2 regions of the Arthrobacter sp. UYEF3 genome follow, and region 2 is predicted to be linked to the other one. Evidence: predicted binding sites of a transcription regulator. Region 2 holds the regulator's gene; the other holds the start of a gene.
The links. Region 2 encodes HrcA, which represses chaperone genes, less so after heat shock. Its sites were predicted from a motif close to TTNGCACTCGNNNNNNNCGAGTGCNAA; they were not measured.

Region 1 (4,206 bases), on a different contig from region 2:
CAAGCTGGAGGGCGACGTCGGCGACCAGTCCCGCCCGGATCACGGCGCCGTCGGGCTCGTAGAGGTAGCCTTCCGCCGCGCCTATCGGGGCTATCGGCCCGGCGCCGAAGTCCTCAGCGCTGGTGAGTTCCGCGGCGCCGTGCGGGCCCAGGAGCAGCGCGGCGCGGCGGATTCCGGGCCGGCGGACAGCGTTGAACCACAGCGCCACCTCGGTGACGTCGCCGCCCACCGAGACCCACTGCGCCTCGCATTCCGCCGGCACCGAGGCGTGCGGCATGCCTGGGCCCATCTTCACGCCCACGGCGCGGCCGGCTGCGGCCAAAGATTCCACGAAGGACAGCGGAGGGGAAAAATCCTCCGGGTCCCAGAGGCGTTTGGTTCCGGAGCTGGAGGTGGTGCGGCGGGCCGGGTCGAGCCAGACGCCGTCGATCCCGTCCAGCGCAACAGTTGCGGCATCGGCATGGACCACGGCTGCGTTCCGGAAGGGGATCAGGTTCATGGTGGCGCAGGCGGCAGTGGTTTCGTCCAGTTCCACGGCGGTGACACTGATGTCCAGGGAGGCCAGCGCCATCGCGTCGGCGCCCAGCCCGCAGCCCAGATCCGCCACGTGGGCAATCCCGGCCGCAGCGAACCGCTGCGCATGCCGCGCGGCCACGGTGAGCCGCGTGGCCTGCTCCAGGCCGGCCCGGGTGAAGATCATCTGCCGGGCGAATTCGCCGAACTTAGCCTCAGCCTTGGTCCGCAGCCGGGACTGCGTGAGGACGGCTGACACCAGCTCAGCGGAATGGCCGGCTTTGCGCAGCGAGGCATTGAGCCGGAAGGCCTCTTCCTCGCGGTAGGGCCCCAGCGACGCCAGCAGCTCCCAGCCCTCCGGATTGAGCAGCGGGGCGATCTGGTCCTGCGTAGTCTCAGCCATGCCATCAAGCGTAGTTCAGGCACCGGACGCGCGCCGTGCCCGATAGGCTGGATGGCATGGATGACAGGCGCACCGACGACTTCGGCACGGCAGGGACCCGGGAACACCGGGACAAAGAATTTCCGGCCAGCCGGGGGCTGGCCCGCTTCGCCCGGCCGGCGCTGATCGCCGGCAGTGTCCTCGCCATTGTCTGCGTGGCGTTGCTGGTGATCATCTTCTTCCTCGATTCGTTTAATGCGACCGTGTATTCCGTGGGCGGCAAAGACGTGAAGGACGCCACCGATGAGGCGCGGGCCATCCGTGACACCTACGCCGGCGCCCGGTTGGGCGGCATCGTCTTCCTGGTCCTCGGTGCAGCGGCCGCGCTGGCCGGGGGATTCGTCATGTACCGCGAACGGAATGCGTCTGACCGGGACGAAGAAGACGACGACGGCCTGGACTGGGACTACGAGGACCTCGCGGGGGGCTAACCGGCCGCCACACCCCGTCCGGGGCCGCCGTCGGACGTTCACCCGGGGATGAACTTCTGGCACTCGCCTTGACCGAGTGCTAACTCCTTACATAGAGTCGTCATTAGCACTCTCCCTAGGAGGGTGCTAACACCCCGAAGCTTTATCAGCCAGGCTGCTGCCGGCACCGCGACGACGGTCTGTATGCCTTGGCCACACAGCTTTAATGTCCACGAATTTGCTGACGAAAAGGAGAGGTCATTGTCGGTCTCTATTAAGCCTCTTGAGGATCGTATTGTTGTCCGCCCGCTCGAAGCCGAGCAGACCACGGCTTCCGGCCTGGTCATCCCGGACTCCGCGCAGGAGAAGCCGCAGGAAGGCGAAGTCGTTGCAGTAGGCCCCGGCCGCTTCGAAGATGGCAACCGCGTTCCTGTTGACGTAGCCGTCGGCGACGTCGTCATCTACTCCAAGTACGGCGGAACCGAAGTCAAGACCGGCGGCAACGAGTACCTCGTACTGTCCGCCCGCGACGTTCTGGCGATCGTCGTAAAGTAACTCCCTTGGACCCCGCGCCGCCGCTCCTTCGCTTAGAACGGACGGCTGCGCGGGGTTCTGTCTTGAAAGGACAAAACCATGGCAAAGCAGCTCGCGTTTAACGACGCTGCCCGCCGGTCGCTCGAAGCCGGCATCGATAAGCTCGCCAACACGGTCAAGGTGACGCTCGGCCCGCGCGGCCGCAACGTCGTGCTGGACAAGAAGTGGGGCGCCCCCACGATCACCAACGACGGTGTCACCATTGCCCGTGAAGTCGAGCTGGACGACCCGTACGAAAACCTTGGCGCGCAGCTTGCCAAGGAGGTCGCCACCAAGACCAACGACGTCGCCGGCGACGGTACCACCACCGCCACCGTGCTCGCCCAGGCCCTGGTCAAGGAAGGCCTGCGCAACGTGGCGGCCGGCGCTGCCCCGGGACAGATCAAGCGCGGCATCGAGGTTTCGGTTGAGGCCATCGCCGCCCGCCTGCTCGAAAATGCCCGCCCGGTCGAAGGCGACCAGGTCGCCAACGTCGCTGCGATCTCCGCGCAGAGCGACGAGATCGGCGAGCTGCTGGCCGAGGCGTTCGGCAAGGTCGGCAAGGATGGTGTGATCACCATTGAGGAGTCCTCCACCACGCAGACCGAACTGGTCCTCACCGAGGGCATGCAGTTCGACAAGGGCTACCTGTCCCCGTACTTCGTCACCGACGCTGAACGCCAGGAAGCGGTGCTCGAGGACGCTTTGATCCTGATCAACCAGGGCAAGATCTCCTCGGTCCAGGACTTCCTGCCGCTGCTGGAGAAGGCGCTGCAGAGCTCCAAGCCGCTCTTCATCATTGCTGAAGATGTCGACGGCGAGGCCCTCTCCACGCTGATCGTCAACCGCATCCGCGGCACCCTGAACGTCGTGGCCGTCAAGGCACCGGGCTTCGGCGACCGCCGCAAGGCCATGCTGCAGGACATTGCGACCCTCACGGGCGCCCAGGTTGTCTCCCCGGAACTGGGTCTCAGCCTGGACACCGTTGGACTTGAGGTGCTGGGCACCGCCCGCCGCATCACCGTGACGAAGGACAACACAACCATCGTCGACGGCGCCGGTTCGGCAGAGGACGTCGCGGCCCGGGTTGCCCAGCTGCGTGCCGAGCTGACCCGCACCGACTCCGACTGGGACAAGGAAAAGCTGCAGGAACGCCTGGCCAAGCTGGCCGGCGGCATCGGCGTGATCAAGGTCGGCGCAGCCACCGAGGTCGAGCTGAAGGAAAAGAAGCACCGCATCGAGGACGCCGTGTCCTCGACCCGCGCTGCCCTGGAAGAGGGCATCGTGGCCGGCGGCGGCTCCGCTCTCATCCACGCCCTCAAGGCGCTCGATGAGGATCCCGCCGTCCAGGCGCTCGAAGGTGACGCGGCTGCTGCTGTCGGCATCGTCCGCCGGGCACTGACCCAGCCGCTGCGCTGGATCGCCCAGAACGCGGGCTTCGACGGTTACGTCGTCGTCGCCAAGGTGGCCGAATCCGCCAACAACCAGGGCTTCAACGCCAAGACCGGCGAGTACGAAGACCTGATCGCTGCCGGCGTGATCGACCCCGTCAAGGTGACGCGTGCGGCCCTCCGCAACGCAGCGTCCATCGCGGCTCTGGTACTCACCACCGAAACCCTCGTGGTGGAGAAGCCGGCCGACGAAAATGAACACGCAGGGCACCAGCACTAAGCCTTCGCGCAACAAGGACCGGGTCAGCGTCAGCTGGTCCGGTCCTTTTTGTCTGCGGTCTTTGTCTGCGGCCTCTGTCTGCCGACGTTTTGTCTGCGGCGCTCTGACTCAGGCGTTCTGCCTTCCCGGCGGCGGTTTCGCTCAGCGGCTCTTCGGCTGTGCCCTCCGCCGCAGCCGAAGGGCCGCGTCACGCGGCAGGCGTCTGGTGATCACACGGTAATACAACAACACCGCCACCGCCGAGACCACGATCCCGATCAGGTTCACAAAGAGCTGGAGCGCGGAGCCCGCGGCCTTTTGATACTCGCCCAGCACCAGTGCCACCGCCACGTAGCCTGCCGCGGGGACCGTGGTCACCGAGATAAAGACGCCGATCAGGGCGGCCGACCGCCTGCTGATCACGGACAACATTCCGGCCGTACCGGCCAGCAAGGCGACGATCAGGGAGTAGGGCCCCGGATGGTAGATGAACTCCACTGCCGAGCCGCGGTCCAGGGCATCGGCGGGAAAGAGCCCGAGCGGGACGGAGAGCCAGGCGGTGAGGGCGGCCGCCAGCATGGCGACGGGAAACCCCACGCCGAGGGCCAGGGCCGCGCC
Region 2 (4,206 bases):
AGTTACGAGGCGCGGGTTTCCCAGCTTGATGCCGGCAGCAACGTCGAGGACCTGAACGTGGATACCCGCGGTTTCACCGTGCGCTAAGCCGGACGGCCCCGGCGCTGCCCGGTCGGCGCCTACCAGCGTCCCAGTATGTCGCTTGCCAGCACGGTGGCCGCGGGTCCGGCGGTGGAGGAGCGCAGCACGTGGCGGCCCAGCAGCGCGGTCACGGCTCCGGCGTCGCACAGCCTCGTGACCTCGCGGGGGCTGATGCCGCCCTCGGGTCCCACAATCAGCAGCACCTCGCGGGGGCTCCCGGCGTCGAGGTCCTGGTGCCAGGCTTCCAGCACCTGGCGCAACGGCCGCACCGCGTCTTCGTGCAGGATCACGGCCAGCTCCGCGGAAGCGACGGCAGCCTGCAGGCCGGCTCCGTCGACGGCGGCGCGGACCTCCGGGATCCAGGCGCGGCGCGCCTGCTTCGCGGCAGCCGTCACCACCGACTGCCATTTGGCGTGCGCCTTCGCCGCACGTTCTGGCTTCCACCGCACGATTGACCGCTCCGCCTGCCAGGGGACGACGGCGTCGATCCCCAGTTCCGTGGCGGTTTCGGCGCCGAGCTCGTCGCGGTCCCCCTTGGCCAGCGCCTGCACGAGGACCAGCCTGACGTCAGGCCGGGCCTCCGTGCTGACCCCGCTGCACCGAACCGTCAGCTCCTGGGGCGCGACGGCCGTGACGGTGCCGGTGATGCGCGTGCCCGCGCCGTCGGCGATGTCGACCGCCTCCCCGACGGCCAGCCGCTTGACGGTCACCGCGTGGCGCGCTTCGGCGCCTTCGAGGACGAACGTGGAGCCCGGGACCTGCTGGGCCAGGCTTCCTGCCGGGCTGAAGAAGACGGGGTTACTCACCGCTACAGGTTACCGAGCCGGTCCCGCAGCTTCGCGAAGACGCCGCCGCTGGCGGCCAGCTTCCCCTCGGTGTACTGCTCGCCGCGGAGTTTGGCCAGCTGCCGCAGCAGGTCTTCCTGGGCGGCGTCGAGCTTGGCCGGGGTATCCACCTGCAGGTGGACCTTGAGGTCGCCGCGGCCGTGGCCGCGCAGGTGCGTGACGCCCAGGCCGCGGAGCGTGATCATCTCGCCCGACTGGGTACCCGCCTTGACGTCGATTTCCTGTTGGCCGTCGAACGTATCGAGGGTCAGCTCAGTTCCCAGCGCTGCCGCGGTCATCGGGATGTTGAGACTGGCGTGCAGGTCGTCACCCTCCCGCACGTAGGTGGCGTCGTTGTTGACCCGGATCTCCACGTACAGGTCGCCGGACGGACCGCCGGCAGGTCCCGCCTCGCCCTGGCCGGAGAGCTGGATGCGTGTGCCGGTGGCGACGCCGGCTGGGACCTTCACGGTGAGCGAGCGTCGGCTGCGGATGCGGCCCTGGCCGGCGCACTCGTTGCACGGGTCCTTGATCACGGTGCCGAAGCCCTCGCAGCTGCCGCAGGGTGCCGTTGTCATGACCTGGCCGAGGATGGAGCGCACGGCGCGCTGGACCTGGCCGCTGCCGCCGCAGATGTCGCATCGTTCGGGGTGGGTTCCCGGGCGGCAGCACGAGCCTTCACACGTAGGGCAGGTGACAGCGGTGTCCACTTCAAGCTTCTTGTTGACGCCGAAGACGGCGTCACGGAGCTCGATCCGGACGCTGATCAAGGCGTCCTGGCCGCGCCGGACGCGGGACGCGGGACCGCCCTGGCCCCCTGCGCCGCCGAAGAACGTCTCAAAGATGTCCTGGAAGGCGAAGCCCTGGCCGGCGTACCCGCCGCCGAAGCCGTTGTCGTTACCGTTCTCGTTGCCCGTGGTGTCGTAGACCCGGCGCTTCTGCGGGTCGGAGAGCACCTCATAGGCGTGCGTGACCGCTTTGAAGCGGTCGGAGGCGTCGTCGCCGGGGTTCACATCCGGGTGCAGGGTCCGCGCCAGCTTGCGGTAGGCCTTCTTGATTTCTTCCCCCGTCGCTTCGCGGGAGACTCCAAGAACGTCGTAGTGGCTGCTCAAAATGTGTATCTCTTCCTGGTTGTGCTGCCGGTAATCGGCAAGAAGTCTGGTGTCTGGGGGTTGGTGTCCGGGATTTGATGCCCGGGCCGGATCCTTTAGGGCCCGAGGATCCTTGACAGGTACCGGGCCACCGCGCGGACGGCCGCCATGGTGGTGGGATAGTCCATCCGGGTGGGTCCCAGCACCCCGACCTTGGCCGTGGCGTCCGGGCCGTAGCCGGTGGCCACCACTGAAGCTTCGGAAAGCCCGTCATACGGGTTCTCCCGGCCGATGCTTACAGTGACGCCGCGCGGATCCTGCGCCATGTCACTGAGCAGCCGCAGCATCACCACCTGTTCCTCGAGTGCCTCGAGGACGGGCCCGATGCTCAGCGGGAAGTCCACGTTGGAGCGGGCCAGGTTGGCCGTCCCCGCCATAACCATCCGTTCCTCCCTGCTGCTCGCGGCCAGCGACTCGAGTCCCCGGGCAAGGGCGTGGGCGGCGCCGCGGCGAACCGGCGGACAGCTGTCCGCCACGGCCTGCAACGACTGCGCCAGCAGGCTCAGCGGGGTGCCGGAAAGCCTGCCCAGGAACAAGGTCCGTAGTTCCGCGAGGGCATCGTCACCGACGTCCTGGCCGACGTCGATCACCCGCTGCTCCACTTTGCCGCTGTCCACAATCAGCACCGTCAGCACCTTGCGGGGGGCCAGGAGCACGAACTCAATGTGCCGGACGCGGGCCCGGCTCCGGAGCGGATACTGCACGACGGCGACCTGGTTGGTCAGCTGCGCCAGCAGCCGCACGGTGCGGTCCAGCACATCGTCAAGGTCGTCGGAACCCTCCAGCAGGGCCTGGATGGCGCGGCGCTCCGCCGGAGACAGCGGTTTGACGGCCGAAATCTGGTCCACGAACAGGCGGTAGCCCTTGTCGGTGGGGATCCGGCCCGCGCTGGTGTGCGGCGCCGTAATCAGGCCCTCGTCTTCCAGTGCAGCCATGTCATTGCGGATCGTGGCGCTGGAGACGCCCAGATGGTGCCGCTCCACCAGCGCCTTGGATCCTACGGGTTCACGGGAATGAACGTAGTCCTCGACGATGGCGCGCAGTACTTCGAGTTTCCGTGGCTCGCTCACGCTCCACCTCCAATCGACCGATATCCTGTCCCGGGTGCCGGGCGAGCGGGACGAACCGGCCCGACAACACCGCGCCCGAAAACACCGCGGTTAGCACTCGACATGTCTAAGTGCTAACCAGTCTAATATGAGTCACGCGTTGTTAGCATTGGATTCGCTGCGGGCCCGGCCGCCGGACCGGTGTTTCCGGACACACGGCGGGCCGCGCGGCCGTTCCCGGCCCCAGAATTTTCCAGTATAAATATCCGCAATTCCCGAGTGCAAAGCAGTGTGTAGCCGATGTCATACCAGAATTGGGGCCCGCAAGAGCTCTCCGCCCCCGGCAGGGCACAGTTGCCGGAAATTCCGGTGGAACGCGGCATGGTGCTGGAAGATGTTCAATCCGGCTGGGTCGGCGCAGTGACCCGGGTGGAGAAGTCGGGCGGCATGCACGTGGTGGCCCTTGAGGACCGGCGGGGCAAGTCCCGCTCCTTCCGGCTGGGCTTCGGCTTCCTGCTCGACGGCCAGCCGGTCCGGTTGATGCCGCCCGCGCCGCGGCTACCCGCCGCTGCCACCGGCGGCGGAGCGCGCACCGCCTCCGGATCGGTCCGGGTGGCCGGCCAGCGCGCCCAGGTCGCCAAAGCCAGCCGGATCTGGGTGGAAGGCAAGCACGACGCCGAACTCGTCGAAAGAGTCTGGGGCGACGACCTCCGGGTCGAGGGCATCGTCGTCGAGCCGCTGCATGGCATCGACGACCTCGCTGCCGCCGTGAAGGAGTTCGGGCCCGGCCCGGGCCGCCGCCTCGGCGTGCTGGTGGACCACCTCGTGCCAGACTCGAAGGAATCCCGGATCGCCGACGCGGTCATGGCCGCCCCCGGTGCCGCCGGCAACGTGCTGATCGTCGGGCACCCCTATGTTGATGTCTGGCAAGCCATTCGACCGGCCGTCCTGGGGATCGAACGGTGGCCGGTGATTCCGCGCGGCATTGACTGGAAGACCGGCATCCTGACGGCGTTTGGCTGGCCACACAGCACGAAGGAGGACATCGGCCTGGGCTGGCAGAAGCTCCTCGGCGCCGTCCGCAGCTACGCGGACCTGGAG

Region 1: groES (co-chaperone GroES) is a predicted target of HrcA. The motif match lies at 1,443-1,469, and genes of this name have one in related genera.

What each region holds. Positions count from the first base shown of each region.
Region 1 is NZ_JBEPNK010000003.1:134,219-138,424, forward strand. It holds gene ABIB14_RS03220 (THUMP-like domain-containing protein) at 1-916, opposite strand, end outside; gene ABIB14_RS03225 (hypothetical protein) at 973-1,386, shown strand; gene groES (co-chaperone GroES) at 1,627-1,920, shown strand; gene groL (chaperonin GroEL) at 1,999-3,609, shown strand; gene ABIB14_RS03240 (DUF389 domain-containing protein) at 3,751-4,206, opposite strand, start outside.
Region 2 is NZ_JBEPNK010000017.1:23,582-27,787, reverse strand. It holds gene ABIB14_RS12620 (GerMN domain-containing protein) at 1-87, shown strand, start outside; gene ABIB14_RS12615 (16S rRNA (uracil(1498)-N(3))-methyltransferase) at 120-887, opposite strand; gene dnaJ (molecular chaperone DnaJ) at 890-2,017, opposite strand; gene hrcA (heat-inducible transcriptional repressor HrcA) at 2,113-3,126, opposite strand; gene ABIB14_RS12600 (DUF3097 domain-containing protein) at 3,406-4,206, shown strand, end outside.